2 regions of the Streptomyces sp. NPDC037421 genome follow, and region 2 is predicted to be linked to the other one. Evidence: riboswitches for the same ligand, from Rfam matches in the RefSeq annotation. Region 2 holds a riboswitch; the other holds the start of a gene.
What was found. A riboswitch is a leader RNA that binds a small molecule or an ion and turns the genes downstream of it on or off. The one in region 2 is predicted to bind cobalamin.
Positions count from the first base shown of each region.

Region 1: it holds a riboswitch for cobalamin, as region 2 does, so the genes downstream of both, ACZ7IF_RS01480 (ABC transporter substrate-binding protein) here and metE (5-methyltetrahydropteroyltriglutamate--homocysteine S-methyltransferase) in region 2, are expected to answer to the same signal.

Region 1 covers NZ_JBVJWV010000001.1:344,692-351,844, forward strand. Annotated here, with positions in the region: gene ACZ7IF_RS01465 (LysR family transcriptional regulator) at 1-481, shown strand, start outside; gene ACZ7IF_RS01470 (ABC transporter ATP-binding protein) at 500-1,288, opposite strand; gene ACZ7IF_RS01475 (FecCD family ABC transporter permease) at 1,285-2,286, opposite strand; gene ACZ7IF_RS01480 (ABC transporter substrate-binding protein) at 2,301-3,290, opposite strand; cobalamin riboswitch at 3,326-3,467, opposite strand; gene ACZ7IF_RS01485 (tRNA(His) guanylyltransferase Thg1 family protein) at 3,524-4,300, opposite strand; tRNA gene ACZ7IF_RS01490 (tRNA-Trp) at 4,481-4,557, opposite strand; gene ACZ7IF_RS01495 (DUF4352 domain-containing protein) at 4,689-5,147, shown strand; gene ACZ7IF_RS01500 (GMC oxidoreductase) at 5,271-6,920, shown strand; gene ACZ7IF_RS01505 (carboxymuconolactone decarboxylase family protein) at 7,077-7,153, opposite strand, start outside.
Region 2 covers NZ_JBVJWV010000003.1:196,884-204,036, reverse strand. Annotated here, with positions in the region: gene ACZ7IF_RS06385 (CbtB domain-containing protein) at 106-333, shown strand; gene ACZ7IF_RS06380 (CbtA family protein) at 348-1,175, shown strand; gene metE (5-methyltetrahydropteroyltriglutamate--homocysteine S-methyltransferase) at 1,252-3,570, opposite strand; cobalamin riboswitch at 3,748-3,948, opposite strand; gene ACZ7IF_RS06370 (MFS transporter) at 4,035-5,234, opposite strand; gene ACZ7IF_RS06365 (DegT/DnrJ/EryC1/StrS family aminotransferase) at 5,280-6,587, opposite strand; gene ACZ7IF_RS06360 (NAD-dependent epimerase/dehydratase family protein) at 6,581-7,153, opposite strand, start outside.

The sequences.
Region 1 (7,153 bases), on a different contig from region 2:
CGAAGCGGACCTGCTGCTCACCTGGCTCCCCGTCGAGGAACCGGATCTCACCGTGGGCCCGGTGTTGTTCGAGGAGCCCCGGGTCGCGGCCGTGGCGTCCGACCACCGCCTCGCGGTCCGGCCTTCGGTGTCCCTGGAGGTGTTCGCCGACCACGGCGTGATCGGCGGGGAGTCGCGGGCGCCCGCCTACTGGGAGGACGCGTTCATGCCCTTCCACACGCCCAGTGGCCGGACGATCGAGCGGAACTTCTGCATCGCCGCTGATCTGGACTCGCTGTTCATGATCATCTCGTCGGGTGAAGCCGTCCACTCCTTCGCGGCCCAGGTCACGCGCTTCCACGTCCGCCCCGACATCACCTACCTGCACCTCCACGACGCCCCGAAGCTGCGCTGGGGTCTGGTCTGGCGGTCGGACAACGACAACCCGATGGTCCGGTCCTTCGTACGCATCGCCCGCGAACTCGGCACGATGTCCCTGTGAGGGAGCTGCCGCCGGCCGCTAACCTGCCGGATCCGGCAGGTAGACGATGCTGGGGGCGCCCGTGGTCGGATGGGTGCCGACGCGGGTGCGGACTCCGTAGACCTCCGCCAGCAGTTCCTCGTCCAGCACCTCGCCCGGCGGTCCCGCGGCGACGACCCGGCCCGCCGACAGGACGTACAGCCGGTCGCAGAAGGAGGCCGCGAGGTTGAGGTCGTGCAGCACCAGGAGGGCGGTCGCGGGCAGGCCGCGGACCAGGCCGAGCACCTCCAGCTGGTAGCGGATGTCGAGGTGGTTCGTCGGCTCGTCCAGGGCCAGCAGGCCCGGCTCCTGGACCAGGGCGCGGGCGACGAGGGCACGCTGGCGCTCGCCGCCGGAGAGCTCCTCGAAGCGCCGCTCCGCGTAGCCGGCCGCGCCGGTCCTCTCCAGCGCCCCGGCCACCTGCCGCCGGTCCTCCGGGCCGTCCTGCTCCCAGAAGCGCTTGTGCGGGCTGCGGCCCATGGCGACGACCTCGCGGACGGTCAGCCCGAAGGTGCCCGTGGCGTCCTGCGGGACCACCGCCACCCGCCGGGCGCGCTCCTTGACGCCCAGCGCCGCGGCGTCGGCCCCGTCGAGCAGCACCCGGCCGGCGGTGGGCCGCAGGGTGCCGTAGACGCAGCGCAGCAGGGTGGTCTTGCCGCTGCCGTTGGGCCCGACCACGCCGACCGTCTCGCCGGGGCGGGCCGTGAGGTCGACCCCGTGCAGCAGGGTGTGCCCGTCCACCTCGTAACGCAGGGCCTCGACGGCGAGTTCCGCCGGTCCGCGCGTCATCCCGCCACCCCCTCGGTCCGGCTCGTCCTGCGCAGCATCCACAGGAAGAACGGCCCGCCCACCAGCGCGGTGACCACCCCGACCGGGACCTCCTCGGGGGCCGCCGCCGTACGGGCGACCAGGTCGGCCAGGACCAGGAAGACGGCCCCGGCGAGCGCGGCCACCGGCAGCAGCGCGCGGTGGCCGGCGCCGACGGCCATGCGGGCGGCGTGCGGGACCATCAGCCCGACGAAGCCGATGGCCCCGCTGTAGGCGACGAGCACCCCGACGACGAGGGAGGTGAGCACGAAGACGGCGGCCCGGAAGCGGCCGGTGTCCAGGCCGAGGGTGCGTGCGCCCTCCTCCCCCGCGAGCAGCAGGTCCAGCGGCCGGGCCAGGGCGGTGAGCAGGCCGGTGCCGGCGAGCAGCACGGCGGCCGGCAGGGCGAGTTCGTCCCAGCGGGCCCCGCCGAGACCGCCCAGGGTCCAGAACAGCGCGGTGCGGATCTGGTCGGGATGCGCGGACAGGACGAGGACCAGGCTGGTCAGCGCGGACAGGATGTACTGCACGGCGACCCCGGCCAGGATCAGCCGGCCGGTGGTCATGGTGCCGCCGCGCCGGGCCATGGCGTAGACGGCGACGAGCGCGGCCGTGGACCCGGCGAAGGCGGCGGCCGGCAGCCCGAGCCCGCCGGCGAGTCCGGCGGCGCCCGCGCCGAACACGATGACCAGCACCGCCCCCGCCGAGGCCCCGGAGGAGGCCCCGAGCAGGAAGGGGTCGGCGAGCGGGTTGCGCACGAGGGCCTGGAGCACGGCGCCGGCCACGGCCAGCCCGGCCCCGACGACGGCCCCGAGCAGTACGCGCGGCATCCTCACGTCCCACACGATGGAGGCGAAGGCCCCGCGCGCCCCGGGGCCGCCGAGGACGATGTCGACGACCTGACCGGGTGGGATCCGTACGGGCCCCAGGGCCAGCCCCGCCACCGCCGAAACGGCGAGCGCGGCGGCGAGGAGCACCACAGCCGGCCCGCGCCTCACGGGGCGTCGGGGTGCAGCTGGCGGCCCAGGGACTCGACGGCGTCGGCGACGCGCACGCCGAGCACGGCGGAGGAGAGCGGCAGTACCACGAACCGCCGGTTCTTGACGGCGGGAACCTCCGCCAGCGCCGGGTCGTTCAACAGGCGCTGCTTCTTGGCCTCCACGGTGGTGCCGCCGTAGTCGTAGACGAGGACGACCTCGGGTCCGCGCTCGATGACCTTCTCCCACGGCACGTCACCGAAGGTGTCCTTGAGGTCGGCGAACACGTTCGCGCCCCCGGCGAGGGAGACGATCTCGTTGCCGATGCCGTTCCCGCCCGAGGTGAAGGCGGAGGCCTCGCCGGAGTCGTAGACGAAGACGGACGGACGGGCCCGGTCCTTCACCCGCGCGGTGACGGCGTCGACGCGCCGCTGCTCCTCCCGGACGAGGGCCTCGCCGCGCTCGGGCACGCCGAAGGTCCGGGCGACCTCGGTGATCTCGGTCTTCAGCTGTTCGAGCCCGACCGGGCCCTGGGTGCAGTACTCCACGCTCAGCCGGGAGCCGATGCCGGCCTTGGCGAGCCCTTCGCGGTCCCGGCCCTGCCCCTTGTCGAAGGCGCTGGCATAACCGCCGTACACGAAATCGGGGTTGGCGCCGAGGAGCACCTCCTTCGAGGGGTACTCCTTCGCCAGCACCTTGATCCTGTCGTAGGCGGGCCGGTAGGCGGGCAGCACGGAGTCGTCGAGGTAGGCGGTGCCGGCCATCCGGTCCTGGAGCCCGAGGGCCAGCATGATCTCGGTGGCGTGCTGGTTCATGGTGACGGCGCGCTCGGGCGGCGCCTGATAGGTGCTGCTGACACCGCAGTTGGTGACGGTGTACGGGAACCCGGGCGCGGCCTGCGCACCGGCTGCGGGCCGCTCCGGCCCGGGCGGCCCGCCGCAGGCGGCGAGCGGCACGACGAGGGCGAACGGCAGGAAGGAGCGCACGGCGGCGCGGACACGCGACATGGTGAGGCCTCTCCGGGGGATCCTCGTCCCCGGTCGAAGTGAAGAGGCGGTGCGTCAGTGTCTGACTCCCGGCCCCCACGCGCACGCGGCGGCCGGTCACAGTGGCGGGACCGCACCGGATTCACACCGGTTTCCTGTCCTGCACCGCCGGGACAACCGTGCCAAGTCTGCCAGATCCGGTCTTTGCGCCCGCCGGGCGGTCCGGACCGACCGCGCCGGGAGAGCGGGTGCGGTCAGGCCGTCAGCGCCGGCATCGCCGGGATCCACTGCGCGAGCCATCCGCCCGGCTCCGCCGAGAAGTGGTCCGCGCCCCCGACCTCCCACCAGGACCGGAGAGCAGTGGTCCGCACGGTCTCGCCGGACCGCTTGTCGGTGTACTCGACGTCCCTCTCTCCGCTGGCCCTCACGGCCACCTGGCCCCGCTTGCAGGCGGCCGGGTAGTCGTTCCAGTTCACTTTTGCCTCCGACCACAGCAGTTCCTGCATGGCACCGGTCGACATGCGCTGGAGCCGCTTGTGGGAGAAGTGGGCCTGGGCCGCCATGGAGATCGAGTTCCGGACCGCGTCCCGCTGCCGCCACACGAAGTAGTTCGCGACCTCGACGGGGTCGGACATGGTGAAGACCCGCGCGTCGAAGAGGGCCCGCCGGCCGGGCCGGCGCTCGTTGAGGACCGCCGTGGCCAGCGACGCCGACACCGACAGCTGCTTGGCGACGACACCGCCGAACCAGGGCTCGGAGCCCTGACTGGCGAAGTCGGTGAGCAGCAGGCTGATCTCGTCGGACTGGTGGTAGGCGAAGGCCGTGCCGCTGACCTCGGCGCAGAGCGCCTCGGTGACGGCGGCCATGTCCTTCACGAAGTCCATGTCGAACGGCTTGTCCGCGTCACGCAGGTAGGTGTGAAAGGCCCGGCCGTCGAGGCGCAGGATCGTATAGGTGCGCCGGGGCAGGACAGCCCGGTGCGCGGCCTCGTACCGCTTCATGCGGTCGCCAAGTGCGGTCGTGTCGCTCATGCCACAGGGTACCGGGGCGCCCGGAAGCGTCACCTGCAATATCCACCGCACAGCGGGGCAGGCAGGTGACCGAGCTGAGCCACGGCCGGGGGAAGGCCGGCGTGCGCCCGGCCGCAAACGTCAAAGTCCCAGGCAGACTCGTCTGACCTGGGACTTCGGTGGTGAAGCAACTGCTCACGATGGCAGGGGTAGCAGGATTCGAACCTACGACATCTGGTTTTGGAGACCAGCGCTCTGACCAGCTGAGCTATACCCCTTCGGATGGGACACACCCTGCCATGAAGCGGCCGGAAGATCCAATCCATTTTGCGCGCCGCCGGTGGCGGGAGGGGGGCGGGCGGAGGATCGTGGGCGGGGAGGGGGCGGAACGCGGAGCCGAGGAGGAGTCGTGCGCCACCGTCCGGGGCGCCTGCTGGGGCCCCTCCTCGTGTTGCTGCTCGTCGGTGCCGGGCCCGACGGGTCCGGGGAGACGGTGTCCCTCGACGGGGACCGGGCCGGGGAGCGGCTCGACGTCACCCTGACCCGGGTCGTCGACCCCGCGGGGAGGGCCGGGTCGGACCGGCTGGTGGCGGTGGAGCTGCGGCTGGTTAACACCGGGACGGTGCCGTACGAGGACTCCCCCGCGCCGGCCGCGCACCTGCTCGACACCGAGGGGCAGCGGTTCACGGGGACGGGCACCGCGACCGGTGCCGGGCCGAGCCTGCCGGACACCGTCACCCTGGTCCCCGGGGATTCGGCCTCCGGGTTCGTCACGTTCAAGCTTCCCGAGGGTGCCCGCCTCGCCGCCGTGCAGTTCGCGCTGGACGCGGGACTGGGGGACGACGTGGGCCACTGGAGCCTTTCCTGAGCCTTGCGGCCGCAGCGCCCAATGGAACGGAACCAGCCGGAAGTTACCGCGACGCGTGTAGTGACTTAGCAGGCATTCGCCAGTAGAACTTGTTCCCACTCCATCGAGAGTGAGGAACGTCACATGAGTGACAAAAGCCTGCACAGCAAGGTATCCATGGGTGTTTCCCGCCGCGGATTCATCGCTGGAACTGGTTCTATTCTCGGAGCGATGGCGCTGACGGTCGACGTCACCCCGGCCCATGCCGAACCGGCCACCGACGCCGCCACCGGGCCCATCGAATCCGGGGCCCGCGTCCCGGTCCTCGTGATCGGCACCGGCTACGGCGGCTCCGTCGCCGCGCTGCGGCTCGCCCAGGCCGGTGTCCCGGTGCACATGGCCGAGATGGGCATGGCCTGGGACACCCCCGGCAGCGACGGCAAGATCTTCGCCAACACCACCAGGCCCGACTACCGCTCGTACTGGCTGCGCACCAGGACCAAGGCTCCGCTCAGCAACTTCCTCGGCTTCCCCATCGACAAGGACGTCCCCCGCCACACGGGCATCCTCGATGCCGAGGAGATGGGCGGGATCATCGTCTACCAGGGCCGGGGCGTCGGCGGCGGCTCGCTCGTCAACGGCGGCATGGCCGTGACCCCCAAGCGGCAGAACTTCGCCGCGATCCTGCCCTCGGTGGACGCCGAGGAGATGTACCGGACCTACTACCCGCGGGCCAACGCCGGGCTCGGGGTGGGGCTCATCGACCCGGCCTGGTTCGATACGGTCGACTGTTACCAGTTCGCCCGCGTCGGCCGCAGGCACGCCCAGCGTTCCGGGTTCCCCTTCGTCTTCGTCCCCGACGTCTACGACTGGGACTACATGAAGCAGGAGGTGGCCGGCACCGTCCCCAAGTCCGCGGTCGACGGGGAGATCCTCTACGGCAACAACGCGGGCAAGAAGTCCCTCCAGCAGACCTACCTGGCCGCCGCCCGGGCGACCGGAAGGGTCACCATCTCGCCCCTGCACCGGGTCACCACCGTCTCCCCCTCGGACGGTGGCGGCTACACGGTCGCCATGGAGCAGCTCGGCACCTCCGGGGACGTCCTCGCCACCAAGACCGTCACCGCCGACCGGGTGTTCTTCGCGGCCGGCAGCGTGGGGACGAGCAAGCTGCTGGTCCGGCTGAAGGCGACCGGCGCGCTGCCGCACCTGAACGACGAGGTGGGCAAGGGCTGGGGCGACAACGGCAACGTCATGTGCGGCCGCGCCAACCACATGTGGGACCCGACCGGGAAGGTGCAGGCCTCCATCCCCTGCGGCGGCATCGACAACTGGGACGCGGGCGGCGCCTTCGCCGAGGTGGCCCCGCTGCCGACGGGGATCGAGACGTACGCGTCCTTCTACCTCTCCATCACCAAGAACCCGAACCGGGCGCGGTTCTCGTGGAACGCGGCGGCGGGGAAGGTCGAGCTGGACTGGCAGACGGCGTGGAAGCAGCCGTCCATCGACATGGCGAAGACCATCTTCGACAAGATCAACTCCAAGGAGGGGACGATCTACCGCACCGACCTCTTCGGCACCAACAAGGTCTGGGGCGACCACCTCACGTACCACCCGCTGGGCGGCGCGGTGCTGGACAGGGCCACGGACAACTACGGCCGGCTGCACGGGCACCCGGGCCTGTACGTCATCGACGGAGCGCTGATCCCCGGCAACACCAGCGTCAACCCGTTCGTGACGATCACGGCCCTCGCCGAGCGGAACATCGAGAAGATCATCGCCACGGACCTCTGAACAGGCCTCTGCGCAGGCCTCTGCGCAGGCCTCTGCGCAGGCCTCTGCGCAGGCCTCTGCGCAGGCCTCTGCGCAGGCCTCTGCGCGGACCGGTTCCCGGGGCCGTCCGGATCCTCCGGGCGGCCCCGGGCCGTGCCCCGGCCGGGGCGTCACGGTTCAGCCGCCCGGCAGCACGCAGACGCTGTCGAGGCCCAGTACGTGGTTGAGCCGGCCGAAGGCCAGCCAGGAGCCGA
Region 2 (7,153 bases):
TGCGGCGGCTCCCCTCCCCGGGGGTGGCGGCGCGGCGAGTCAGACCCGAGGACCGTCGTACCGCACCACCACATGGGACGCGTTGTTCCCCCAGGAGGTTCCCCCATGGCCGAGGCTCTCGCTTCCGCTGCCGTACCCGCCCCCGCCGTCTCGCCTTCGGCTCCGCTGCCCGTGCGCGCGGTCCTTCCCTGGGCCGCCTTCGTCGGCCTGCTGATGCTCGTGGCCCTGTACTTCGTCGGCGCGGAGCAGGGCGCCACCGCCGTGTTCTCCGGCGAGGGCGTCCACGAGTGGGTGCACGACGGCCGTCACCTGCTCGGCTTCCCCTGCCACTGAAAGGCGCACGCACCATGTACGCCTCCACTGTCAGAGGTCTGCTGGTCCGCGGCATGCTCGCGGGCCTGATCGCCGGACTGTTCGCCTTCGCCGTCGCCTACGCGGTCGGTGAGCCCCCGGTCCGGGGCTCCATCGCCGTCGAAGAGGCCGCGGCGGCCAAGGACGCCGCCGGCGCCCCGGCCGGCCACACCGGTCACGGCGGCGACGCCCCCGCCGCGGAGGAGGAGGAAGAACTCGTCAGCCGTCCCGTGCAGTCCACCGTCGGTCTCGCCACCGGCGTGCTGGTCTACGGGGTCGCGCTGGGCGGCATCGCCTCCCTCGCGTTCTCCTTCGCCCTGGGCCGCGTGGGCGGGTTCAGCCCCCGGGCGACGGCGGCGCTCACGGCCGCCGGCGCCTTCGCCACCGTCTACCTGGTGCCGTTCCTCAAGTACCCGGCCACCCCGCCGGCCGTCGGCAACCCGGACACCATCGGCCAGCGCACCACGCTGTTCTTCCTGATGATCCTGCTCAGCGTCCTGCTGGGCGTCGGCGCGATCGTCCTGGGGCGGCGGCTGGCACCGCGCCTGGGCAACTGGAACGCGACGCTGGCGGCCGGGGCGGGCTTCGTCGTCGCCACCGGGCTGGCCTTCCTCGTGCTCCCGGACAACACCGACGCCGTCAAGCCCGAGTTCCCCGCCGCCCTGCTGTGGGAGTTCCGGGTCGCGTCCATCGCCGTCCAGCTCGTCCTGTGGACCGTGTTCGCCGTCGTCTTCGGAGTCCTCGCCCAGCGGCTGCTGGCCCACCGCACCGATGCCGCCGGTGCGGAAGCGACGGCCCCCCGGCCGGCGTCGGCCCTCGTCTGACCGCACGCCGCGCACACCCGCAGAGCCCCTGCCGCCCCGGACGCCCGGGGCGGCAGGGGCTCTGGCCGTTGCCCGGTCAGCCGGTGGTGAGGCCCGCGCGGACCTCGCGGGCGGCGGCCACGAGGTTCTCCAGGGACGCGCGGGTCTCCGGCCAACCGCGGGTCTTCAGGCCGCAGTCGGGATTGACCCACAGCCGCTCGGCCGGGATGGCGTCCAGGCCGGTGCGCAGCAGGGCGGCCGCTTCCCCGGTGCTGGGGACGCGCGGGGAGTGGATGTCCCAGACGCCGGGGCCGGCCTCGCGGGGGTAGCCGTGGGCGGCGAGTTCGCGGGCGACCTGCATGTGGGAGCGGGCGGCTTCCAGGCTGATGACGTCGGCGTCGAGGTCGTCGATGGCCTGGACGACGTCGCCGAACTCCGCGTAGCACATGTGCGTGTGGATCTGGGTGTCCGGCCGGACCCCGCCGGTGGTGAGGCGGAACGCCCGGGTGGCCCAGTCCAGGTACTCGGCGTGGTCGGCGGCCCGCAGCGGGAGCGTCTCGCGCAGGGCGGGCTCGTCGACCTGGATCACCGGTGTCCCTGCGGCCTCCAGGTCGCCGACCTCGTCGCGCAGGGCGAGCGCCATCTGGCGGGCGGTCTCTGCGAGGGGCTGGTCGTCGCGGACGAAGGACCAGGCGAGCATGGTGACCGGGCCGGTGAGCATGCCCTTCACCGGCTTCGCCGTCAGGGACTGGGCGTACGAGGTCCAGCGGACGGTGATCGGCTCGGGGCGGGAGACGTCCCCGGCCAGCACCGGCGGCCGCACGTAGCGGGTGCCGTAGGACTGGACCCAGCCGTGCCGGGTGGCGAGGTAGCCGGTGAGCTGTTCGGCGAAGTACTGGACCATGTCGTTGCGCTCGGGCTCGCCGTGGACCAGGACGTCGAGGCCGGCCTTCTCCTGGAAGGAGATGACCTCGCCGATCTCCGCCTCGATGCGCGCCTCGTAGCCGGCCGCGTCGATCCGGCCGGCCCGCAGGTCCGCGCGGGCCGCCCGCAGTTCACCGGTCTGCGGGAACGAGCCGATCGTGGTCGTCGGCAGCAGCGGCAGGCCCAGGTGCGCCCGCTGGGCGGCGGCCCGTACCGCGTACGGCTGCGAGCGCCGTCCGTCCGCGTCGGTGACGGCCGCGGTGCGGGCCCGGACGGCCGGGTCGTGGGTGAGGGCGGATCCGGCGCGCGAGGCCAGGTCGGCCCGGTTCGCGGCGAGTTCGGCCGCGATGACCTCCGTGCCCTGGGACAGTCCTCGGGCCAGGACGGAGATCTCCCGCGTCTTCTGCCGGGCGAACGCGAGCCAGCGGCGGACCTGCGGATCGATGTCCCGCTCGGCGGAGGCGTCCAGCGGAACGTGCAGCAGGGAGCAGGACGCGCAGACGTCCACCCGCTCGGCGAGGCCGAGGAGGGTGCCCAGGGTGGCCAGGGACTTCTCGAAGTCGTTGATCCAGACGTTGCGGCCGTCGACGACGCCCGCCACCAGGCGCTTGCCGGGCAGCCCGCCGATCGCCGCGAGGTCCTCCAGGTTGCCCGCGCCCGCTCCGGTGAAGTCGAGTGCCAGGCCGTCCACCGGCGCCTTGGCCAGGACGGGCAGCGCTTCGCCCAGCCGGCCGAAGTAGGAGGCGACCAGCAGCCGCGGGCGTGCCGGGGCGCCGCCGAGGTCGCGGTAGGCGCGGGCGGCGGCGTTCAGCTCCGCCGGGGTGCGGTCCTGCACGAGGGCCGGCTCGTCGAGCTGCACCCACTCGGCTCCGGCGGAGCGCAGCTCGGCGAGGACCTGTGCGTAGACGGGGAGCAGCCGGTCGAGCAGGGTCAGCGGCTCGAAGCCGGCGGGGACGCCCGGGGCGGGCTTGGCCAGCAGCAGGTACGTGACCGGGCCGACCAGGACCGGACGGGCGGTGTGCCCGAGGGCCAGTGCCTCCTTCAGCTCGGCGACCTGCTTGGCGGAGTCCGCGGTGAAGACGGTGTCGGGGCCGAGCTCGGGCACCAGGTAGTGGTAGTTGGTGTCGAACCACTTGGTCATTTCCAGCGGGGCGACGTCCTCGGTGCCGCGGGCCATCGCGAAGTAGCCGTCGAGCGCGTCCGTGCCGACCGCCGCGCGGTGCCGCGCGGGGACGGCGCCGACCATGACGCTGGTGTCGAGCACGTGGTCGTAGTACGAGAAGTCGCCGGTCGGCACCTCGTGGACACCGGCCTCGGCCAGCTGCCGCCAGTTCGACCGGCGCAGGCCCGCCGCGGTCTCCCGGAGGGCATCGGCGCTGACGCGGCCCTTCCAGTAGCCCTCGACGGCCTTCTTCAGTTCACGGTCGTGACCCTGGCGGGGGTAGCCGTACACGGTGGCGCGTGCTGCCGCGGCTGCGGGCTTCGCTGTCACGGAACTCTCCTTCGCGAGACGTGTCCAGGAACGTCCCGGCGACGGGACGCGGACGCGAAGGGAACGACAGAACGCGCGGACCACGCTGCGGGAACGCCGCAGGTGCCGCTCGCTGTGTACGCCGACCCGCCCACGAGGTCACCGGGATGTCCGTCCGCGGAGTGGTCCGCGTACGGGCAACGGGCAGGTCTTCGGACTCGCGGGCACGCCTGCCGGTCTCCCGGCGGGCACCTACTGGCCGTCGCTTCCCAGGACCGCTGTGCGGTCCCAGTGCGTATGACGGCGGTCGTTCCCGCTCACCGCTGCGGGGCAGTCCCGGATTCCCACCGGGTTCCCTCTTACGACGCATCCCGTCTGGCGGACGGGGCGAACCAGCTGCACCGGCCACCCTAGGCCGGACATTCGCCCAGCGGCGACCGCGTCCCACTATCCGGACGGAAATCCGAGACGGGACCGACGCGGCGTCAGGGGCGGCGCAGGCGGGGGGCCAGGGCCGCCATCGCGGCCATCAGAGCCGGCAGCACCAGCATCGCCCACCGCAGGGTCGTCGCCTCCGCCAGGGCGCCGATGACCGGGGGGCCCGCGAGGAAGCCGACGTAGCCCACGGCGGAGACGGCGGCGATGGAGGAGCCGGTGTGCCCGGGGCGCACGGCGGCCGCGTGGGCGAAGACGAGGGGGATGACCGCGGCCATGCCCAGGCCGAGCAGCGTGTAGCCGATGAAGCCCGCCGTGGTCGTCGCGTCGAGGATCGGGATCAGGGCGCCGGCACCCGCCACCACGGCGCACAGGAACGTGAAGCGGGCCGTTCCGAGGCGGGCGCGCAGCCGGTCGGCGGTGAGGCGGCCGATGACCATGCCCGCGGAGAAGACGGCGTACCCCAGGCCCGCCGCGCCCGCCGAGGCCCCGGTCTCCTCCTTCAGGTAGACGGCTCCCCAGTCGTTGACGACCCCCTCCCCCATCAGGGCGCAGAACGCCACGAGCCCCGGGATCCACAGGCCCGGTCCGGGCAGGGCCAGCAGGGGGCCGGTCCTGGACGGGCCCCCGGCCCGCGGTGGTTCGGGGGCGAGGGCCGTGGCCGCCGTCCCCGCCACCACCAGCAGCACGAGGGCGGTCACCGTGAAGTGGGCCCGGATGCCGACCCCGGCGGAGGCCGCGAGGCCGCCCGCCGTGGCGCCGGCGATGCCGCCGAGGCTGAACATCGCGTGGAAGCCGCCGAGTACGGGGCGGCCGTAGGCGCGTTCGACCAGGACGCCCTGGGTGTTCATCGCGACGTCGACGGCCGTGTTGCCGCACGCGAACACCGCCAGGGCCGCCGTCAGCACCGCGAGGTCCGGGACCAGGGGCAGGCTCGCGAGGGCGCCCAGGTAGGCGGCCATGCCGGTGCACAGGACCGTACGGCTGCCGTACCTGGCCACCAGACCGCCGACCAGCGGGAGCCCGGCGAAGGCGCCGCCGCTCAGGCCGACGAGGGCCACGGCCAGTTCCCCCGCGGACAGGTCCAGCCGGCTCTGGACGCCGGGTACCCGGGCCGCCCAGGTGGCGAAGGCCGCCCCGGTGACGAAGAAGACCGCGCAGACGGCCAGCCGCATCGTGCGCGGGCTCCGGCTCCGGTCACGGCCGGGCGGCGCCGCGCGTCCGCCCACGGTCTCGGGCTCGTTGCGCATCTACGTCCGTCCCCTTGTCGTTCGTGCCGGGCCGTACCCGGCCTGTCAGTGCGCCGAGCCGGCCGTCCGCCGGGTCAGGTCGATCAACGCGTCCCGTTCCTCGACAAGGACCTTGTACAGGACTTCGGCGTAGCGGTGCATCGTCCTCACGTCGTTGGGCGGGCCGAAGGAGCTGAAGCTCTGTCCGAGCACCAGGCGGCGCAGGCAGACCTCCTCGCTCACGGGGTACTGCGCCGGGTCGTAGTGGTGGCCGGGGCGTGCGTGCCCGCAGCTCCAGGGGCATCCGCGGCCGTAGCCGCGCAGCTCCTGGAACAGGGTCTGTCCGGGTACCGGCTGCGGCTGCCAGCGCATGATGGGCAGGCCTTCGGCGTTCACCGCCCGGGCGAGCGCGTCGCGGAAGGCGGCGACGGGGAGGTCGTCGAGACCGAGTTCCTCGGGCATGACGAGCAGTGGGTAGAAGAAGTACACGTGCGTGCGGTCCTCGGGCACGGCCGGCGTGCGGATGCCGGGTACGCCGGCCAGGGCCCGCGTGAGGGCCGCCCCGTTGGCCTGCCGGACGAGGGACATCTGCGACAGGCGGGTGAGCTGGGACCGGGCGAACGCGGCGGCGAGGACGTCGATGCGGTAGTTCCAGCCCATGATGCGGGCGTTGTAGTCGCGGCTCTGGCCCGGGAGTTCCTCGCCGAACATCAGCACCCGCCGGGCCAGCTTGTGCTGTTCCTCGTCGCGGGTCGCGAACAGGCCGCCCTCGCCGAGGGCGGAGAGGGTCTTGGAGCCGTTGAGGCTGGCGCCGCTCAGGGTGCCGAGGGACCCGACGGGGCGGCCCCGGTAGGCGGCGCCGTGTGCCTGGGAGGCGTCCTCGATGAGGACGAGGCCGCGCCGGTCCGCGATCGCCCGCAGGGCGTCGTAGTCGGCGGGCAGGCCGTTGAGGTCCACGGCGACCACGGCGCGGGTACGGTCGGTGATCCGTTCCTCGATCCGGGCCGGGTCGATGTTGAACGTCGTGAGGTCGGTGTCCACGAACACCGGGATCGCGTTGGCCTGGAGCACGCAGGAGGCCGAGGCGAGGAAGGTGTCGGCCGGCACGAGCACCTCGTCGCCCGGCTCGACGCCCGCGGCCGCGATCGCCATGTGCAGGGCCGCGGTGCCGGAGTTGGCGGCGAGGACGTGGGGCATGCCGGTGAACTCGGCCCAGGCGTCCTCAAGACCGCTCACCGTACGCATGGGCCAGTGCCACGGGGTGGCGTCCTCCAGCGCTTCGAGCACGGCCTTGCGGTCGGCGTCGACGATGTGCGGCCAGGGAGCCACCTCGTCCCCGGAGAGCAGCGGTGTACCTCCGTCGACGGCTAGCACGTCCTGGCCTCCAGGCTCCGGCGCACCGGGGTCTCACGGCGGAACACCGCCCTGGCGGTGGGTATTTCGGGGAACGGCCCGAGCAGGCGGGCCAGGCGGGTGAGGCCCTCGGCCAGGGTGATCCGCGGAGCGAAGCCCAGCCCTTCCAGCCGGGTGGTGTCGGCGAGGAGGGTGAAGCTGTCGGCCAGGCTGGAGGGGTCGGCGTCCAGCAGCGCCGGGCGGCCGGTCGCCGTCCCCACCGCCTCGGCGAGCTCGCGCATCGAGACGGCGGTGCCGCTGCCCAGGTTGTAGGTCTCTCCGGCGGTGCCGAGGTCGGCCAGGGTCGTCAGCGCCCGGCAGAGGTCCTCGACGTGGATGAAGTCGCGGCGCTTGCGGTCGATGTCGCCGACCACCGGGATGGGCTGCTCGTTGAGGTGCCAGCGCAGGAACTGCGAGACCTCCCCGCCCGCCCGGCGCGGGTCTTCGCCGGGGCCGTAGACGACGAAGGACCGGCCGATGACGACGGGCAGTCCGGCCGTGGCGTGCAGGCTGCGCAGGGTCAGCTCGCCGGAGAGCTTCGAGGCGCC